DNA from 3 places in the Mesorhizobium sp. M0500 genome. Region 3 is predicted to be linked to each of the others. Evidence: predicted binding sites of a transcription regulator. Region 3 holds the regulator's gene; each other region holds the start of a gene.
The links. Region 3 encodes LexA, which represses DNA repair genes until DNA is damaged. Its sites were predicted from a motif close to TGTTCNNNNTGTGTTCNG; they were not measured.
Positions count from the first base shown of each region.

Region 1: a site for LexA is predicted at 1,009-1,026, ahead of dnaE (DNA polymerase III subunit alpha). Genes of this name have one in related genera too.
Region 2: a site for LexA is predicted at 1,358-1,375, ahead of NKI70_RS01930 (PA0069 family radical SAM protein). Genes of this name have one in related genera too.

Region 1 covers NZ_JAMYRB010000011.1:1,682-4,960, forward strand. The annotation lists gene NKI70_RS19905 (acetyl-CoA carboxylase biotin carboxylase subunit) at 1-708, shown strand, start outside; gene dnaE (DNA polymerase III subunit alpha) at 1,292-3,279, shown strand, end outside.
Region 2 covers NZ_JAMYRB010000001.1:388,501-391,779, reverse strand. The annotation lists gene NKI70_RS01940 (phytanoyl-CoA dioxygenase family protein) at 1-605, opposite strand, end outside; gene NKI70_RS01935 (glycosyltransferase) at 795-1,298, opposite strand; gene NKI70_RS01930 (PA0069 family radical SAM protein) at 1,450-2,604, shown strand; gene rnhB (ribonuclease HII) at 2,773-3,279, shown strand, end outside.
Region 3 covers NZ_JAMYRB010000009.1:16,298-19,576, forward strand. The annotation lists gene NKI70_RS17935 (ComEC/Rec2 family competence protein) at 1-887, shown strand, start outside; gene lexA (transcriptional repressor LexA) at 881-1,615, opposite strand; partial or broken gene kynU (kynureninase) at 2,058-3,279, shown strand, end outside.

The DNA of each region.
Region 1 (3,279 bases), on a different contig from region 3:
TGGCGGGAAGGGCGGCTATCGACGGCGTTCATCGCCGAGGAATATCCCGACGGCTTCGCGCCCATTGTGCCGAACAGCGAAGAAAACGCGGTGCTGGCCGCGATCGTAACCGCGGTCGAACTGCTGCGCCGCGACCGGCTCGACCGGCTGGGCGGGCGGCTGGCGCCGCATTCGGGCGCCTTGAAACGCGATTGGGTGGTGAAGATCGGCCGGGATTATCTTTCGGTTGCCGTCGTCGAAGGCATGATTTCCATTCCGATCGAGCTCGACCTCACAATCGACGGCGGCAAACCGCTGACGGTGGCCTCCGACTGGCGGCCGGGCGATCTCATCTGGCGCGGCGCGGTCGGCGGCCGCAAGGTCGCGGCGCAAGTCAGGCCGGTGCTGAACGGGTTCCGCATCGCCTGGAAAGGCATCTCGGTGACAGCCCGCGCCATGCTGCCGCGCACCGCCGAGCTCGAAAGGCTGATGCCGGAAAAAGTGGCGCCGGATACCTCGAAGATGCTGCTTTGCCCGATGCCCGGCCTCGTCGTATCGATCGCCGTTGCCGAGGGGCAGGAGGTCAAGGCCGGCGAGACGCTTGCCGTGGTCGAGGCGATGAAGATGGAAAACGTGCTGCGCGCCGAGCGCGATCTCATCGTCTCGAAGCTCAACGCCAAGCCCGGCGACAGCCTTGCCGTCGACGCGGTGATCATGGAATTTGCGTGAGTACTGAAATCCGCCCTCGACGCCCGTCAGAAGTTGGCGGGACAGCGCCCCCCTCTGTCCTGCCGGACATCTCCCCCTCCAGGGGGGAGATTGGCAGCCTCGGCGCCACGCTCGCTCCTGCAATGGAAATTGGCGAAAGCCGAGATGATGGCCAATCTCCCCACTAGAGGGGGAGATGTCCGGCAGGACAGAGGGGGGCGCGAAGGAACGCGACTTTGCAATTGGTTGAGCATGCTCGCTTGAGGAGGGACAAGGCGAGGCCGTGAGGAATTCGCACTTTTTTGCCGTCACAGCGTATTTTGTTCTTGCTTTGTGCCGGCAGCTATGCTACTAATTTGGCTATGGTGCTAATTGGCTCCAATGACCCGCCCGCTGTGGCGGGTTTTGTGTTTCCGACCTGAGGTTGGCGGGACAGCGCCCTCTCTGTCCTGCCGGACATCTCCCCCACGAGGGGGGAGATTGGCAGCTTCGGCGGTTGCTCTAAACTTCCAAAGCTCCAATCACTACCGCTGGACTCGTGTTACCCGGTGCCGGACAATACATCTTCATCGACTGAGTCCTTGTGAGGCGGCGCGAAAAAACCATGGCGGATGAAAGACTTCCACGCGATCCCTTGCTGCGCGAGGCCTATGCAAAGGCGTCGCGGGCGGAGGCGGCGGCGCGTCGGTTCATTCATCTGCGCGTGCATTCGGCCTATTCGCTGCTCGAAGGTGCCTTGCAGCTCGGCAAGATCGTCGGCCATGCGGTGCAGGACGAATGCCCGGCAATCGCCGTCACCGACACCAACAATCTGTTCGGCGCGCTGGAATTCGCCCAGAAGGCGGTAAAGGATGGCATCCAGCCGATCATCGGCTGCCAGATCGACCTCGCCTTTTCCGGCGAGGCGAGCGACAGCCAGCGCGACCGCAGGCGGCAAGGACCGGAGATGCGGCCGGTCGTCCTGATCGCCGCAACCGAGGCCGGCTACGGCAATCTGGTCAGGCTGGTCAGCCGCGTCTACCTCGAGACACCGCCCGGCGAAGCGGTGCATCTGACGAGCGAGATGCTGCAGGGCCACACCGACGGATTGATCTGCCTTACGGGCGGGCCGCGCGGTCCGATCGGCACTGCCTTGAAACAGGATCGCCGCGAACTCGCCGAGACCCGGCTCTCGGCGCTCAAGAGCCTGTTCGGCGACCGGCTCTATGTCGAGCTTGAGCGGGTCTCCGGCTACGACCGCGCCATCGAGCAGTCGTCGGTCGATCTCGCCTACCGCCACGATCTGCCGCTGGTTGCCACCAACGAGGCGTTTTTCTTCTCTCGTGAAGACTATGAGGCGCATGACGCCCTGATCGCCATCGCCGAAGGTTCCGTGGTTGCGGCCGACAATCGCCGCCGCCTTTCGCCCGACCACTTCCTGAGAAGCCAGGCCGATATGGCGAGGCTGTTCGCCGACCTGCCGGAAGCAATCGACAACACCGTCGAGATCGCGCTGCGCTGCTCGTATTACCCGAAGACCCGCAATCCGATTCTGCCGCGCTTTGCCGGCCGCGATGTCGCCGACGCCGATGCTGCGGTGAAGGCTGAGGCGCAGGAGCTTGCCAGGCAGGCGCATGAAGGGCTAGAGGCGCGGCTGGCGGCGCACGGGCCGACGCCCGGCTATACCGTCGAGCAATATCGCGAAAGGCTGGATTTCGAGCTCGGCGTCATCGAGAAGATGAAATATCCGGGCTATTTCCTGATCGTTGCCGACTTCATCAAATGGGCCAAGGCACAAGGGATTCCGGTCGGCCCGGGCCGCGGTTCGGGCGCCGGCTCGCTGGTCGCCTATGCCACGACCATCACCGACATCGACCCACTGCGTTTTTCGTTGCTGTTCGAGCGGTTCCTCAATCCCGACCGCGTGTCGATGCCCGACTTCGACATCGACTTCTGCCAGGACCGGCGCGAGGAAGTCATCCGCTACGTCCAACGGAAATACGGCCGCGACCAGGTTGGCCAGATCATCACCTTCGGCACGCTGCAGGCGCGCGCGGTGCTGCGCGACGTCGGCCGCGTGCTGCAGATGCCTTACGGGCAGGTCGACAAGCTGAGCAAGATGGTGCCGTCGAACCCGGCCAATCCGGTCAAGCTCGCCGACGCCATCGCCAACGAGCCGCGCTTTGCCGAAGAGGCGGAGCGTGAGCCGATCGTGCAGACGCTGCTCGATACGGCGCAGAAACTGGAAGGTCTTTATCGGCACGCCTCGACGCACGCCGCCGGCATCGTCATCGGCGACCGGCCGCTGTCGGAGCTGGTGCCGATGTACCGCGATCCGCGCTCGGACATGCCGGTCACGCAGTTCAACATGAAATATGTCGAGCAGGCCGGGCTGGTGAAATTCGACTTCCTTGGCCTGAAGACGCTGACGGTGCTGGACAGGGCCGTCAAGCTGATCCGCCGCCGCGGCATCGAGATCGATCTTGCCCACATTCCGCTCGACGACCCCGAAACCTACGCCATGCTGTCGCGCGGCGAGGTGGTCGGCGTGTTCCAGGTGGAAAGTGCCGGCATGCGCAAGGCGCTGATCGGCATGCGGCCCGACTGTATCGA
Region 2 (3,279 bases), on a different contig from region 3:
TTCTTGTCGGCGTCCGAGACGCCACCGGTCGGAAAGCTCCACCAGACGCGGGTGGTGATCAGCTTGGCCTGACTGCCGAGATAGTGTGCCGCGACGTCGAGAAGCAGCGGATCACGTTGCACGGCGACCGCAGCGCTGCAGTCGAGGACCCGCTCGAAATAGTGACCGCTGAGCAGCGGGCGGCCGAAATGCTTTTCGGCATCGGCGTGTTTTTCGGGCAGGAATTCCAGCCGGCGGTCGAAATTGCCGAAGCATGGCGTGCGCTCGGCGAAGCGGGCAATCTCCTCATGGATGGCGGCCGGCAGCATCAGGCCCGAATAGAGCCCCTCGGTGCGCAGCGCGCCGACGACGGCATCGCGGTCGACGCCGGCGAACATCGTTTCACCGACATTGCGCGCCGGCCGAACGGGCTTTGCACCGCGCCAGTGCAGCCGCCGCGCCGGCATGGTGCGGGCCAGCATGAACATCGGCAGCCATGCCGGATTCTCGCGAAGGTCGGAAAGATAGGTCGGGATGCGGGCGGCGATGCGGCGCAGCGTACCGCCGTTGCGTGCGATCGCCTCGAGGCTTGCAGCGCCGGACTTGTCAGGGCTTGAAAGGGTCATCGGGGTCCTCACAATATCGAGGGAACAGCATCGACGTTAGTCGTCGCCGCTCCGGCACACCCCAAAACCCTATTCGCCCATATCGCCGGGAATGGTAACCCCCAGCCAGATTTTGTGCAATGCACAATAAACGACGACCCGCCAGAAAATTTGTTTGGGCGGGGTTCCCTGAACCGGCACGGTAAGCCGTCACTTCCGCGGCGCGACCCAGATCTCGGCGTGGAGCCTCCTGGTCGCCAGGCCGCGGGCGATCGCTTCGGCGCTGCGGGCATTCTTCGACAGCGCGGCGGCCTGACGCTTGCTGATCACCAAGCCTTCGGCGAGAGCGCGATTTCCGGCAAAGACCCGTGACAGGAACGGCGCGCGGCTGCCGCGTGCCCGCGAAAATCGCGCCGCCATGGTTTGCCTCGCCGTATGGGCGACGACCTCGTCGATCCAGCCCTCTCCCAGCCGCGCTCCCGGTTCCAGCAAAAGCAGCCAGTCGCCCTTGGCCTGCCTGATGCCGGCGGCGATGCCGCCGCTGACATAGTGGCAGCCGGCATGTTCGGCGACGCGGTGCGTCTGATCGGTCGAGCCGGTATCGCAGACGAGAACGTCGCGCACCACGCCTTCGACCGCGCCGCTGATCAGCGAGGCGAGCGTGCGGGCAAGGCCCTCCTCGTCATTCAGGGTTTCGATCAGGACGCTGAGCATGTCTAGCCGAATAGCGGAAAGCGGTGGGCAGCGCCAGTTTTTGCGGCGCGCCGCGAATAAGTTCTTGCTTTGTTCTCATCAAAGCGATAGGAATACATTCATGAGCAGAGCGATTCGACAGCGGGCGGACAGTCCCTGGGAAAGGGCCAAAATGGAACAGATCGTGCGTGCCGATATTGCAGCCTTCGGCGCTGGCAGGGCCGAGATGGCGAATGCGATGATCGAGCAGAGCGGCATGCGCGTCCGTCCCGACCGCAATCGCGGCAGGTCGGCGGGCATCAATCCGTCCGGCCGTTTCGAGCCGGTCAGCCGGCACGTGTTCGACGACGGCTGGAATTCGCTGGAGGAGCTGCCGCCCTTCAAGACCGAGGTACAGGTCGAGAAGCCGCGCACCATCATCACCCGCAACGAATCGCCCGATATCTCCTTCGACCGCTCGATCAATCCCTATCGCGGCTGCGAACATGGCTGCGTCTATTGTTTCGCGCGGCCGACGCACAGCTTCATGGGTCTGTCGCCGGGGCTGGATTTCGAATCGAAGCTGTTTGCCAAGCCGGATGCGGCGCGGCTGCTCGACAAGGAATTGTCCAGGGATAATTACCAGCCGCGCACCATCGCCATCGGCACCAACACCGATCCTTATCAGCCGATCGAGAAGCAATACCGGATCATGCGCGAGATCCTCGAAGTGCTGGAGGCGCGCGGTCACCCGGTCGGCATCGTCACCAAGTCGGCGCTAGTGACACGTGACATCGACATTCTGTCACGCATGGCCGAACGCGGGCTGGCCAAGGTGGCATTGTCGGTGACGACGCTCGACCGCATGCTGGCGCGCACCATGGAGCCACGCGCGTCGACGCCGACCAAGCGGCTGGAGGCGATCAGGCAGCTTTCGGACGCCGGCATTCCGGCCTCGGTGATGGTCGCGCCGATCATCCCCGGACTGACCGACCCGGAAATGGAGCGCATCCTCGATTCGGCGCAGGCAGCGGGCGCGCGTGAAGCCGGCTATGTGCTGCTGCGCCTGCCGCTGGAGGTCGCGCCGATCTTCAAGGACTGGCTGCTGCGCCATTATCCCGATCGCTATCGCCACGTCATGTCGCTGATCCGTTCGATGCGCGACGGCAAGGACTACGATTCGGAATGGGGCAAGCGCATGAAAGGCTCTGGGCCCTATGCCTGGCAGATCGGCCGGCGCTTCGAGATCGCTGCCAAACGGCTCGGCCTCAACGCCGAGCGGCGCTCGCTCAGGACTGACCAGTTCGTCCCCGCCGCCAAGGCAACCGAGCAGTTGATGCTGCTGTGACAAAGCGTCTCGCGCCAGCCGGTTGAAACGGCCGGCAACAGGCGAAAGATCCCGTCCGGCCTGTCCTGTCCCCGGGCTTGCAGACGGTAGCCCCCTCCTGGTCCGGTGCCCCGCCCGACCCGGAGGGGACTTGCGGAGAATCGGAGCCGATGCGAACCTCGCCGCACCATGGCTCGCCCGCGTTCCGATTCTCCGCTTCTCTTCGAAATCGTCGAGAAACCCGACTTCTCGTTCGAGACGAAGGCGATGGCCGAAGGCCTGTGGCCGGTGGCGGGGATGGACGAGGCCGGCCGCGGCCCGCTCGCCGGGCCGGTGGTGGCGGCAGCGGTGGTGCTCGATCCCGCCAACATCCCCGACGGCCTCGACGATTCCAAGCGGCTGACGCATTTGCAGCGTGAGGCGCTGTTCCTGAAAATCCTCGGCTCCGCACTCGCCGTATCGATGGCCTCGGTCAGCGCCGAAGGCATTGATGCCAGCAACATCCTCAAGGCCAGCCTGGAGGCGATGCGCCGTGCCGTGGCCGGCCTGTCAATCCGGCCGAAGCTGGCGCTGGCCGACGGCCGCGACGTGCCGCCCGGCCTGCCCTGCGAGGGCAAAGCACTGATCAAGGGCGACCAGCGCTCGCAGTCGATCGCCGCAGCCTCGATCGTCGCCAAGGTGATGCGCGACCGCATG
Region 3 (3,279 bases):
TCATGCCCATCGTCTCACTGGTCGTCATGCCCTTCGCCGTTCTCAGCGCGCTGGCGATGCCGTTCGGTGCGGATGGCCCTTTCCTCTATGTCATGGGCAAGGGGCTGACGGCGATGATCGCCCTGTCCGGGTGGATCTCGGAGCGCTCGCCGATCGATGCGGTCGGGCTGATTTCGCTGAGATCCGTCCTTCTGGTGACGATCGCCCTCGTCATTGCCAGCATGGCGACGACCTGGTTGCGGCTGGCGGCACTTCCTTTTGCGCTCGCCGGCTTGCTGACGACAACGCAGACACGCATACCCGACGTATTGGTCTCGGAGGACGCACGGCTGGTCGCGCTGCCGATCGGCAGCGGTGAACTCGCGGTCAACCGGGCACGCCCGAATGAGTTCACCATCGACAACTGGAAACGCGCGCTCACATCAGAGGCTATCGTCGCGCCGGAAACACCTGGAAAGAACGACCCGCAATTCGACATTGCCGATCCGGCCGACCTACCGCCGGGCATGCCGTTCATTTGCACGGACGGCCTCTGCCTTGCCAGGCATCCATCCGGCGCGATCATCGCGCAAGCCAAGGACCGCGATATTGCGCGGCCAGCCTGCGCCTTTGCCAGCTTGATCGTCATCGACGACGCCACCGCCCATAACCCCTGCTACTACGACCGGCTGGTCCTCGTCGTCACCAAACGGCAACTGGCGCGCGCGGGAAGTGCCGCCGTCTATTTCGATCCACAAGCGGCAACGCGCGCCGAGATCCGCTTTGCCGTCGAAAAATCATACCGGCCCTGGCACGTGCAGCGGAAATTTTCACGCGCGGCACGGGGCCTGCCGCCATACCGCAGGGCCGACAACCCCAAAGCCGGCGCCAAGGGCGGAGCTCAGTAGCGGCGGATCAGTCCGACGAGCTTGCCCTGCACCTTGACCCTGTCTGGTCCGAAGATGCGCGTCTCGTAGGCCGGATTGGCGGCTTCCAGGGCGATCGAGGCGCCCTTGCGGCGGAACCGCTTCAGCGTCGCTTCCTCCTCGTCGACCAGTGCCACCACGATCTCACCGGGGCTCGCCGTATCGGCATTGCGGATGATCACCGTGTCGCCGTCGAAAATGCCGGCCTCGATCATCGAATCGCCTTTGACCTCGAGCGCATAGTGCTCGCCGCCCATGATCATATCCGGCGGAACCGAAATCGAATGCGTCTGGTGCTGGATGGCATCGATCGGCACACCAGCGGCGATGCGGCCCATCACCGGGATCGAAACGGCGGCGACGACATCGTCGTCATTTCCGGCTGCGGGCACGCGCGACGATGACGGCTTGCCTTGCCGAGAACCGCCTTGCCCAAGACTGCCCTGGATGACACTCGGCGAGAACTTGCGTGCCGCATTGAGGCCGGGGGCGATCGAGTCAGGCAGGCGCAGCACCTCCAGCGCACGGGCCCGATTGGGCAAACGGCGAATGAAGCCGCGCTCCTCCAGCGCCGTAATCAGCCGGTGGATTCCGGATTTGGAAGCCAGGTCGAGCGCTTCCTTCATCTCGTCGAATGAAGGCGGGATACCGCTTTCCTTCAACCTTTCGTGGATGAACATAAGCAGTTCGTGTTGTTTGCGTGTCAGCATAGCGACCCCCAACAGAATCAGAAAAACAAACCCAGAACAAACACTATCTGTTCCAGTTGTGTTCCGCAACTGTTTAAAGTTTAATGAATGCGTTAAGGCTCGGGAAACAAACGACGTCCCCTACCGGCGTACCGCATTTTCACCGCCGCGAGCCTCATCGCCTTGATTCTGCTTTCGTTTGCGCCCTTCTGGCCTCCTAGAAGGCGGCACTGGCATCGGCCGTCGGTCGGCAAAGGGCACGGAAGTGAACCCCTATCGACTGTGCGGTTTGGTCAATGCACCGTGAACGAAACGAACTCAAAACGCCAACCTCGCGGTTAAGTTTCCACCGCCTGGTCAGGCTGCTTCTCGCCGGTGGAGCCTTGCTGCGCATAACCAGGTAATGGAAGAACAGTCGATGCGTGTCCTGCGTTGCGTTGGATCTTGGGGGAGCAGACAAATCATGACAGGAATTCCCGATCTCGTGGCCATAAAAGCGATGGATGCCGCGGATCCGCTGCGCGCGATGCGCGACCGCTTTGTGTTGCCGCAAGGAGTGATCTATCTTGACGGCAATTCGCTAGGAGCTGCTTCACGTGCCGCTTTCGATGAACTGCACAAGGCCGCGACCCGAAGAATGGTCGCATGATCTCATCCGCGCATGGAACACGGCCGGCTGGTTCAACATGCCGCTTGAACTTGGCGACCAGCTCGGGCGCCTGATCGGTGCCGCGGCCGGCCAGACGGTGGTCTGCGACACGACATCAGTCAACATCTACAAGCTGCTGCACGCCGCCATGGCCATGCGACCGGAGCGGCAGGTCATCGTCGCCGAGGGCGATAGTTTTCCGACGGACCTCTACATGGCCGAGGGTGTGGTTTCGACGCGAAAAGATACGCTGCTGCGCCTCTCGGGGGTCGACGCGCCGACCATCGAAGAGCTGATCGACGAACGCACCGCCGTGGTGCTGGTCAACCACGTCAACTACAAGTCGGGCGAACTGCGCGACATGCCGACGCTGACGCGCAGGGCTCAGGAAGCCGGGGCGATGATCGTCTGGGATCTCTGCCACACCGCCGGCGCGATGCCAGTCGAGCTCGACAAGGCAAACGCCGATTTTGCCGTTGGCTGCACCTACAAATATCTGAATGGCGGCCCGGGCGCGCCTGCCTTCATCTATGCGGCTGAGCGGCATCTTTCCGACATCCAGCAGCCGCTCACCGGCTGGTGGGGCCATGCACGGCCCTTCGCCTTCGAGCCAGGCTATGCGGCCGGCACCGGCATCCGCCGGTTTCTGTGCGGCACCCAGCCGGTCCTGTCGATGCGCACGCTGAAGGGCGCGCTCGACATCTGGAACGATGTCGACATGACGGCGGTGCGCAAGAAGAGCATCGCGCTGGCGGATCTGTTCATCGAGCTTGTCGAGGCAAAGTGCGGCACTTACGGGCTCACGCTCGAAAGCACGCGCGATGGGGAAAAACGCGGCAGCCAGATTTCATTCATGCATGAGCATGGCTACCAGGTCATGCGCGCGCTGATCGAACGTGGCGTGATCGGCGATTTTCGCGCGCCATCGACCATGCGCTTCGGCTTCACCCCGCTCTATGTCGGCTATGCCGATGTCTGGCAGGCCGTCAAAGTGCTTGAGGATATCCTGCGCACCGGTGCGTGGAAGGATGCGCGC